Regions from separate parts of the Streptomyces sp. NPDC058773 genome, predicted to be linked through region 1. Evidence: riboswitches for the same ligand, from Rfam matches in the RefSeq annotation. Region 1 holds a riboswitch; each other region holds the start of a gene.
The links. A riboswitch is a leader RNA that binds a small molecule or an ion and turns the genes downstream of it on or off. The one in region 1 is predicted to bind thiamine pyrophosphate.
Positions count from the first base shown of each region.

Region 2: another riboswitch for thiamine pyrophosphate. It lies ahead of ACFW5B_RS10305 (thiamine ABC transporter substrate binding subunit); the one in region 1 lies ahead of thiO (glycine oxidase ThiO).
Region 3: another riboswitch for thiamine pyrophosphate. It lies ahead of thiC (phosphomethylpyrimidine synthase ThiC); the one in region 1 lies ahead of thiO (glycine oxidase ThiO).

Region 1 is NZ_JBHYPE010000089.1:788-4,055, reverse strand. It holds gene ACFW5B_RS34985 (NAD(P)/FAD-dependent oxidoreductase) at 1-1,169, opposite strand, end outside; TPP riboswitch at 1,325-1,437, shown strand; gene thiO (glycine oxidase ThiO) at 1,435-2,658, shown strand; gene thiS (sulfur carrier protein ThiS) at 2,735-2,950, shown strand; gene ACFW5B_RS34970 (thiazole synthase) at 2,960-3,268, shown strand, end outside.
Region 2 is NZ_JBHYPE010000008.1:177,579-180,846, forward strand. It holds gene rlmN (23S rRNA (adenine(2503)-C(2))-methyltransferase RlmN) at 1-970, shown strand, start outside; TPP riboswitch at 1,005-1,125, shown strand; gene ACFW5B_RS10305 (thiamine ABC transporter substrate binding subunit) at 1,229-2,305, shown strand; gene ACFW5B_RS10310 (ABC transporter permease) at 2,281-3,268, shown strand, end outside.
Region 3 is NZ_JBHYPE010000001.1:163,185-166,452, reverse strand. It holds gene ACFW5B_RS00765 (hypothetical protein) at 1-124, shown strand, start outside; gene thiC (phosphomethylpyrimidine synthase ThiC) at 207-1,985, opposite strand; TPP riboswitch at 1,979-2,135, opposite strand; gene ACFW5B_RS00755 (YibE/F family protein) at 2,207-3,268, shown strand, end outside.

The sequences.
Region 1 (3,268 bases):
ATCAGCTTGCGCCCCTGGGCGAGGTCCCGCGGCCGTCCCACGGCCAGCAGCGCGACGAGTCTTCCGTCCCGCAGCCAGATCACCGACCAGGCGGCCCCGGCCGGGTCGCCGCGCCAGACCAGCTCGTCGGCGTTGCCGTGGTGGCCCGCGTACTGCACGAAGCGGCCGAACTGCTCGGACCAGAAATACGGGACGGGGTCGTAGACCAGCCCTTCGGCGTCACCACGGGCGATGTTCTCGGCGACCGTACGGGGGCCCTGGAGGGCGTTGTCCCAGTGGTGGACCAGCAGGCGGGTGGCGTAGCGGGCCGACGGGAAGGAGGCGCAGTCGCCGACCGCGTAGACATCGGGCGCGGAGGTGTGCAGCCGGTCGTCGGTGAGGACGGAGCTGTCCTCCGGTGAGACCTCGATGCCGGAGCCGGCCAGCCAGGCGGTGGCGGGCCGGGCGCCGATCCCGATGACCACGGCGTCGGCGGGGAGCGTGGTGCCGTCTTCCAGAGTGACCGCGCCCGCGGTGACGGACGCGACCCGGGCGCCGGTGCGCAGCTCGGCCCCGGCGTCCGTGTACCAGCCGGACATGTGGGCGGCGACCTCGGCGGGCAGCGCACCCGCCAGCGGGCGGTCGGCGGCCTCGACGACGGTGACCGCGCAGCCCGCCTCGCGTGCCGCGGTCGCGAACTCGGCGCCGATCCAGCCGGCCCCGACGACCACGATCTCGTGCTGGGCGGCGAGCACCGGGCGCAGCCGTTCGGCGTCGTCGAGAGTGCGCAGCAGATGGACGCCGGGCATGCCCTCACTGCCGGGCAGCACGATCGGGTCGGCACCGGTGGCGATGACCGCGTAGTCGTAGGAGAGCGGCCCTTCGGCGGTCTCGACGAGGTGGGCGTCCGGCACCAGGCCGGTGACCGGGCGGCCGAGGTGGAGGTCGATGCCGAGCCCGGCGAAGTCGACGTCGAAGGCGGCGCCCTCGGCCTTGCCCAGCAGGACCGCCTTGGACAGCGGCGGGCGGTCGTAGGGCTGGTGGGGCTCGTCGCCGAGGAGCGTGATCGCGCCGCGCCAGCCCTGTTCGCGCAGGGCGACCGCGGTCTGCACACCCGCGATTCCGGCGCCGACGATCACGACGCGCGGCGTGTGGTCAGGGGCCTGGGAGGACTTGCTCTGCTCACTCACCCGATCACTCTAGGACGGTCCGCGACGCCGCCCGCAGCAGCGCGCAAGGAGATCTCTGACACACCGTCACTGCCGCCCGGACCGGAATACGGGCCCCCGGGGAGCGGGGGACGGTGCCTTACGGGCCTTCGCGGCACCGTACTAGGGTGACGGTTACACGCACTCGCGGGAGCCCGGACGGACCGGGCTGAGAGGGAGGCTGGCCGGCCTCCGACCGTACGAACCTGATCCGGGTCATGCCGGCGAAGGGAGGGGCTGAAAGATCATGCATCCACCTGCCACACCGAACGGACCGGCGGCTTTGCGCCCCGATGTGCTCGTCCTCGGGGGCGGCATCATCGGCCTGGTCACCGCCTGGCGGGCGGCCGGCCGCGGGCTGGCCGTCGCGCTGGCCGATCCCGCGCCCGGCGGCGGCGCGGCCCGGGTCGCGGCCGGGATGCTGGCCGCGGTCAGCGAGCTCCACTACGGCGAGCAGACCCTGCTGGGCCTCAATCTCGCCTCGGCACGGCGCTACCCCCGCTTCACGGAGGAGCTGGAGGAGGCCTCCGGGCAGCGGATCGGCTACCGGCGGTGCGGCACGCTGGCCGTCGCGCTGGACGCCGACGACCGCGCCCATCTGCGCGAACTGCACGCGCTGCAGACCCGCTCGGGGCTGGACTCGCAGTGGCTCAGCGGGCGCGAGTGCCGGCGCCTGGAGCCGATGCTGGCACCCGGGGTGCGCGGCGGGCTGCGGGTGGACGGCGATCACCAGGTCGATCCGCGGCGGCTGGTGAGCGCCCTGCTGACCGCCTGTGAGCGCGCCGGGGTGGCGTTCCACCGGAGCGCGGCGGTGCGGCTGACGGTCGACGGCGGGCGGGCCACGGGCGCCGAACTCACCGACGGCACCCGGCTGTCGGCGGGCCAGGTCGTGCTGGCCGCGGGCAGCCACAGCGGCCGGCTCGACGGGGTCCCCGACGCGGTGCTGCCGCCGGTCCGGCCGGTCAAGGGCCAGGTGCTGCGGTTGCGGCTGCCCGAGATGCCCGCCGGCAGCCCCGCCTTCCTCTCGCGCACCGTACGGGCCGTCGTCCGCGGCGGGCCGCTCTACCTGGTGCCGCGGGAGAACGGCGAACTGGTCGTCGGCGCCACCAGCGAGGAGCTGGGCTGGGACACCACCGTGACCGCGGGCGGGGTCTACGAGCTGCTGCGGGACGCGCATGAGCTGGTCCCCGGCATCACCGAACTGCCGCTGGCCGAGACCTGCGCCGGGCTGCGCCCCACCTCCCCCGACAACGCCCCGATCCTGGGGCCCACCGCGCTGCCCGGCCTCCACCTGGCCACCGGCCACTACCGCAACGGGGTGCTGCTGACCCCGGTCACCGGTGACGCGATGGCCGAGGTGCTGACCACCGGGAGCCTTCCCGAAGAGGCCCGCCCCTTCTCCCCCGCGCGCTTCTCCCCCGCCACCCCGGCGCCGGAGCGCACCCGCACCCGCGAGGAGCAGCCCGTATGAGCCGGCGCAGTCAGCGCACCGTCAACAGGCGCGCGGGTGGCGACGGCGCCCCCGCCGAACGAAGCGAGGCCGGCGCATGAGCGCGTCCACCGTGTCCGTCTCCGTCAACGGCGAGACCCGGGAGATCCCCGGCGGACTCACCCTCGACCGGCTCGTCGCGACACTGTCCCGGGCGCCCGCCGGGGTGGCCGCGGCGGTCAACGAAACCGTGGTGCCACGCACCCAGTGGCCCACCACCCCGCTCGGCGACGGCGACCGCGTCGAGGTGCTCACCGCGGTCCAGGGAGGCTGATCCGCAGACATGACCGACGATCCGTTCACCCTCGCCGGCACCGCCTTCGCGTCCCGTCTGATCATGGGGACCGGCGGTGCGCCCAGCCTCGACGTCATGGAGCGGGCGCTGCTCGCCTCCGGTACGGAGCTGACGACGGTCGCCATGCGGCGGCTGGACCCGACCGTGCAGGGCTCGGTGCTGTCCGTACTGGAGCGCCACAAGATCCGGGTGCTGCCGAACACCGCGGGCTGCTTCACCGCGGGCGAGGCGGTGCTCACCGCCCGGCTCGCCCGCGAGGCACTCGGCACGGACTGGGTCAAGCTGGAGGTCGTCGCC
Region 2 (3,268 bases), on a different contig from region 1:
GTTGTCGCAGCACTACTTCGCCCGCTATGCGCACGACCCGGCGCAGTGGACCGACATCCCGGCGGCGGCGCGCGAGAAGCTGGCGAGTGAGCTGCTGCCGGAGCTGATGACGGTGATGCGGCACATCTCGTGCGATGACGACACCACGCGCAAGACGCTGTGGAAGCTGCACGACGGGACGCTCGTCGAGTCGGTGCTGATGCGCTACCCGGACCGGGTCACGATGTGCATCTCCTCGCAGGCCGGTTGCGGGATGAACTGCCCGTTCTGCGCCACCGGCCAGGCCGGGCTGGACCGCAACCTCTCGACCGCCGAGATCGTGCACCAGATCGTCGACGGGATGCGTGCGCTGCGCGACGGCGAGGTGCCGGGCGGTCCCGCGCGGCTGTCGAACATCGTCTTCATGGGGATGGGCGAGCCGCTGGCCAACTACAAGCGGGTGGTCGGCGCGATCCGGCGGCTGACCGACCCCGAGCCGGACGGGTTGGGCCTGTCGCAGCGGGGGATCACCGTCTCCACGGTCGGCCTGGTGCCGGCGATGCTGCGGTTCGCGGACGAGGGCTTCAAGTGCCGGCTGGCGGTCTCCCTGCACGCGCCGGACGACGAGCTGCGGGACACCCTGGTACCCGTCAACACGCGCTGGAAGGTGCGGGAGGTGCTGGACGCGGCGTGGGAGTACGCCGAGAAGTCAGGCCGCCGGATCTCCATCGAGTACGCGCTGATCCGGGACATCAACGACCAGGCGTGGCGCGGTGACCTGCTGGGCCGGCTGCTGAAGGGCAAGCGGGTCCATGTGAACCTCATTCCGCTGAACCCGACGCCCGGCTCGAAGTGGACCGCCTCGCGCCCCGAGGACGAGCGGGCGTTCGTCCGGGCCATCGAGGCGCACGGGGTGCCGGTGACCGTCCGCGACACCCGCGGCCAGGAGATCGACGGCGCCTGCGGGCAGCTCGCGGCCTCGGAGCGCTGACCGCCCCGCTGGTACGGTGTGGTCGAACACATACACATTCCGACAGGGGAGCGCCACAGCGCTGAGAGTGCGGAAGCGTCGTCGTCACACGGTGCCCGCAGACCCTTGAACCTCGCCCGGGTCATTCCGGGTAGGAAGTTCGGTCGTCACTCATGCTGTTGCGCCCTGCCCCGGGCCGCTTCCGGTACGTCCACGTACGACGGAGCCGCGGACCCGGGGCAGGGCCGCGTCTCTTCCTGGCCAGCCAGGAGGAAATCAGTGAGCACCACCAGAAGGATCGCCGCGACCGCCGTCGCCGCCGCGGTCGGCATGACCGCGCTCGCCGCGTGCGGTGGCCAGGGTGGCGCGGGCGCGGATGCCAAGACCGTCACGCTCGTCAGCCATGACTCGTTCCAGGTCTCGAAGTCCGTCCTCGCCGCCTTCGAGAAGGAGAGCGGCTACAAGGTGAAGACCCTGCGGGGCGGGGACGCCGGCAAGGCCGTGAACCAGGCCGTGCTGTCCAAGGGCAACCCCCAGGGCGACGTGCTCTTCGGCATCGACAACACCCTGCTCTCACGCGGTCTGGACGAGGGCCTCTTCAGCCCGTACGAGGCCAAGGGGCTGGACAAGGTCCCCGCGGAGCTGCAGCTCGACAAGGGCGAGCACCGGGTGACGCCGCTCGACTACGGCGACATCTGCGTCAACTACGACCGCGGCTACTTCGACCGGCACAAGACCGCGCCGCCGAAGACCTTCGACGATCTCCTCGAACCCCGCTACAAGGGGCTGCTGGTCACGGAGAACGCCGCCACCTCCTCCCCGGGCCTCGCCTTCCAGCTCGCCACCGTCGCGAAGTACGGCGAGAAGGGCTGGCAGAGCTACTGGAAGAAGCTCAAGGCCAACGGCGTCGAGGTCGTCGACGGCTGGGAGCAGGCCTACAACGACCGCTTCTCCGGCTCCGCGGCCGGCAAGGGCAAGGGCGACAAGCCGCTGGTGGTCTCCTACGCCTCCAGCCCGCCCGCCGAGGTGCTCGGCAAGAAGCCCGCGCCCAAGGAGGCACCGACCGGTGTCGCGGCCGGCACCTGCTTCCGGCAGATCGAGTTCGGCGGTCTGCTCAAGGGTGCGAAGAACGAGAAGGGCGGCAAGGCGCTGCTGGACTTCCTGCTGAGCAAGCAGTTCCAGGAGGACGTGCCGCTGCAGATGTTCGTCAACCCGGCTCGCAAGGATGCCGAGGTGCCCGAGCTGTTCACCAAGTACGGCACGACGATCGACCAGCCCAACACGCTGGCGCCCGGGGCGATCACCAAGAACCGTGAACAGTGGATCAAGCAGTGGACCTCGCTCGTTCTGAAGTAACGCCCGCGGAGGTCACGGGGGCCCGGCGGGGCAGGCCCGCGCGGGGGACGGCGGTGCGGCTCGGCCTGATGGCGGTGCCGTGCGCCTTCTTCGCGCTGTTCTTCGCCTATCCCGTGCTGGCGATCGTCGGACGCGGGCTCAAGGACGGCGGGCAGTGGCAGCTCGGCCGGTTCGGAGCCGTGCTGAGCGACCCGGATGTCGCCCAGGTGCTGTGGTTCACCGTCTGGCAGGCGGCGGCCTCCACCGGGCTGACGCTGCTGATCGCGGTGCCCGGCGCCTATGTCTTCGCGCGCTTCGACTTCCCCGGCAAACAGCTGCTGCGGGCGGTCGTGGCGGTGCCGTTCGTGCTGCCCACCGTGGTGGTCGGCTCGGCCTTCCTCGCCCTCCTCGGGCGGGGCGGGCTGCTGGACGACCTGTGGGGCGTGCGGCTGGACACCTCGGTGTGGGCGATCCTGCTGGCACATGTCTTCTTCAACTACGCCGTCGTCGTACGGACCGTCGGCGGGCTCTGGGGGCAGCTCGACCCGCGGCAGGAAGAGGCGGCGCGGGTGCTGGGAGCCGGGCGGTTCGAGGCCTGGCGGCGGGTGACGCTGCCCGCGCTGGGCCCGGCCGTCGCGGCCGCCGCCCTGATGGTCTTTCTGTTCACCTTCACCTCCTTCGGGGTGGTGCAGATCCTCGGCGGCCCCACCTTCTCGACGCTGGAGGTGGAGATCTACCGGCAGACCGCGGACTACCTGGATCTGCCGACGGCCGCCGTACTCACCCTGGTCCAGTTCGGCGCGGTGCTGGGCGTACTGGCGCTGCACGCCTGGACCGTGCGCCGCCGGGAGTCCGCACTGCGGCTGGTGGACGCGGCGCGCACCGCCCGCCGGCCGCGCGGCCCCGGCCAGTGGGCGCTGCTGTGGGGGACGCTCGCGGTCATCGCCGTCCTGCTCGTCGTGCCGCTGCTGGTGCTCGTGGAGC
Region 3 (3,268 bases), on a different contig from region 1:
CCTCGGCTACACCCGCCCCGAGTTCTCCAGCCCCGACAGCGGCTCCTCGGGCGCCCGCCCGCGCTACTCCAGCCCGGACTTCACCAGCCCGGATTACGGCGGACCGGATCACCAGGCGGATTAGGGGTGCCGCCGCCGGCTCCGCCAACGGGGAGGCCCCCGCCCATCGGGCAGGGGCCTTCGCCGTGGGGGTCCGGACGGGCCGGCTAGTCCGCGATCGGCAGATAGACGCGGTTGCCCGCCGCGGCGAACTCCTTCGACTTCTCGGCCATTCCGGCCTCGGGGTCGAGGGCCAGGTCGCCACCGTGCTCGCGGCGGATGTCCTGACTGATCTTCATCGAGCAGAACTTCGGGCCGCACATCGAGCAGAAGTGGGCCGTCTTCGCCGGTTCGGCGGGCAGCGTCGCGTCGTGGAAGGCACGCGCCGTGTCCGGGTCGAGGGCCAGGTTGAACTGGTCCTCCCAGCGGAACTCGAAACGGGCGTCGGAGAGCGCGTCGTCCCACTCCTGGGCGCCCGGGTGCCCCTTGGCCAGGTCCGCCGCATGGGCCGCGATCTTGTAAGTGATCACGCCGGTCTTGACGTCGTCGCGGTCCGGCAGGCCCAGGTGCTCCTTGGGCGTGACGTAGCAGAGCATCGCGGTGCCCCACCAGGCGATCATCGCCGCGCCGATACCGGAGGTGATGTGGTCGTAGGCGGGCGCGATGTCGGTGGTCAGCGGGCCGAGCGTGTAGAACGGCGCCTCTTCGCAGATCTCCTGCTGGAGGTCGATGTTCTCCTTGATCTTGTGCATCGGGACATGCCCGGGGCCCTCGATCATGGTCTGTACGCCGTGCCGCTTGGCGATGGTGTTCAGCTCGCCGAGCGTCTTCAGCTCCGCGAACTGCGCCTCGTCGTTGGCGTCCGCGATCGAGCCGGGACGCAGACCGTCACCGAGTGAGTAGGTCACGTCGTAGGAGGCGAGGATCTCGCAGAGCTCCTCGAAGTGCGTGTAGAGGAACGACTCCTGGTGGTGCGCCAGGCACCAGGCCGCCATGATCGAACCACCGCGGGAGACGATGCCGGTCTTGCGGCGGGCCGTGAGAGGCACATAGCGGAGCAGCACACCGGCGTGCACCGTCATGTAGTCGACGCCCTGTTCGGCCTGCTCGATGACGGTGTCCTTGTAGATCTCCCAGGTCAGCTCCTCGGCCTTGCCGTCGACCTTCTCCAGCGCCTGGTAGAGGGGGACGGTGCCGATGGGGACGGGGGAGTTGCGCAGCACCCACTCGCGTGTGGTGTGGATGTTGCGGCCGGTGGAGAGGTCCATGACGGTGTCGGCGCCCCAGCGGGTCGCCCAGGTCATCTTCTCCACCTCCTCCTCGATGGAGGAGGTGACCGCGGAATTACCGATGTTGGCGTTCACCTTCACCAGGAAGTTCTTGCCGATGATCATCGGCTCGATCTCCGGGTGGTTGATGTTGGCGGGCAGCACCGCGCGGCCGGCCGCGATCTCGTCGCGGACGAACTCGGGCGACACCTTCTCGCGGAGGGCGACGTACTCCATCTCCGCGGTGATCTCGCCGCGCTGGGCGTAGGCGAGCTGGGTGACCGGGGTGCCCGTGCGGCCGCGCCGCGGCTGGCGGGGTCGGCCCGGGAAGACCGCGTCGAGGTTCTTCAGTCCGCCGCGCGGTGAGGTGTGCTTGAGGCCGTCGTCCTCCGGCCGCATGGGACGGCCCGCGTATTCCTCGGTGTCGCCGCGGCCGATGATCCAGTTCTCCCGCAGCGGTGCCAGACCGCGGCGGACATCGGTTTCGATATTGGGATCGGTGTACGGCCCTGACGTGTCGTAGAGCGTCACGTCCTTGCCGTTGGTGAGGTGCACCCGCCGGACCGGCACCCGAAGGTCCGGGCGCGCTCCGGAGACATAGCCCTTGTGCCAGCCGATCTGCGGCTTTTCGCCGTCGTTCGCACCGTTTTCGGGCGTGCGTGCATCCTGCAGAGTCATGAGACCCAACTCCCTACGCCGGCATTACCCGGTACCAGGTTCGGCGGTCGACGCAGCGGCTTCCGTCCGTCGGCGTTTCACGTGAAACGCCGCGGGGACGAAGGTCAGCGCCCTCTCAGCCCGGTGCTCCGAGCTCCCGCGATTGCAAAGGTGCCACCACGGTAGCGGCCGTTGTGGCGCGGTGAACAGTGGGCCCCTGGAGTTCTTGCGATGATCGGGCGGTGTCGCCTTACGAGACCCACCACCATTCCGCCCCGCACTCCCATGGGCACGGCCATGGCCCTGCCGCGCCCGTCTCCCGGCATCTGCGCAAGGTCATCGCGGCGGTGCTGATCCCGTTCGCGGCCGCGGTAGCGGTCGGTCTGGTCGTGCTCTGGCCGGGCGGTGCACCGCCCCACAAACCGTCCGGGGTCGGCTTCGACCAGCCCACGGAGACGGCCCGAGTGATCAAAGTGGCGGAGGTGAACTGCGCGGACGTCCATGCCGAACAGCAGCCTCAGCCACCGTCGCCGACGGGGCAGCCGCCGACCGGGGGAGCGGAGACGGGCAAGCACTGCCAGCAGGCAACGATCGAAGTCACCACCGGGGAGAACAAGGGGCGCACCTTCCGGACGGTGGTGACCCCGGACGCGCTGCGCCACTACACCACCGGTCAGGAGGTGGTGGTGACGTACTCCCCCAAGGCGCCGAAGGACCTGCAGTACTCGGTCAGCGATGTGGACCGGACGCTCCCGATGTGGCTGCTGGCAGCGATCTTTGCCTTCGCGGTGGTGATCGTCGGCCGGCTGCGGGGTGTGCTCGCACTGGTGGCGCTGGCGGCCAGCTTTGTGGTCCTGACGCTGTTCATCCTCCCGGCGATCCTCCAGGGCTCCAATCCGCTGGTGGTGGCGGTGGTCGGCGGCAGCGCGATCATGCTGATCGCGCTCTACCTGTGCCACGGGCTGACGGCCCGTACCTCCGTGGCCGTGCTCGGCACCCTCGCGTCACTGCTGCTGATCGGGCTGCTCGGATCGGTGTTCATCGGCTGGGCACTGCTGACCGGCAATACGGATGACACCACCGGGCTGGTGCACGGTCTGTACCCCGACATCGAGATCCGCGGTCTGCTGCTGGCGGGGATCATCATCGGTTCGCTGGGGGTGCTCGACGATGTGACGGTGACCCAGACCGCCGCGGTCTGGGAGCTCAAGGAGGCGGATCCGTCGGCAGGGTGGCGCAAGCTGTACGGGGCCGCGATGCGGATCGGCCGGGATCACATCGCGTCCGTGGTCAACACCCTTGTG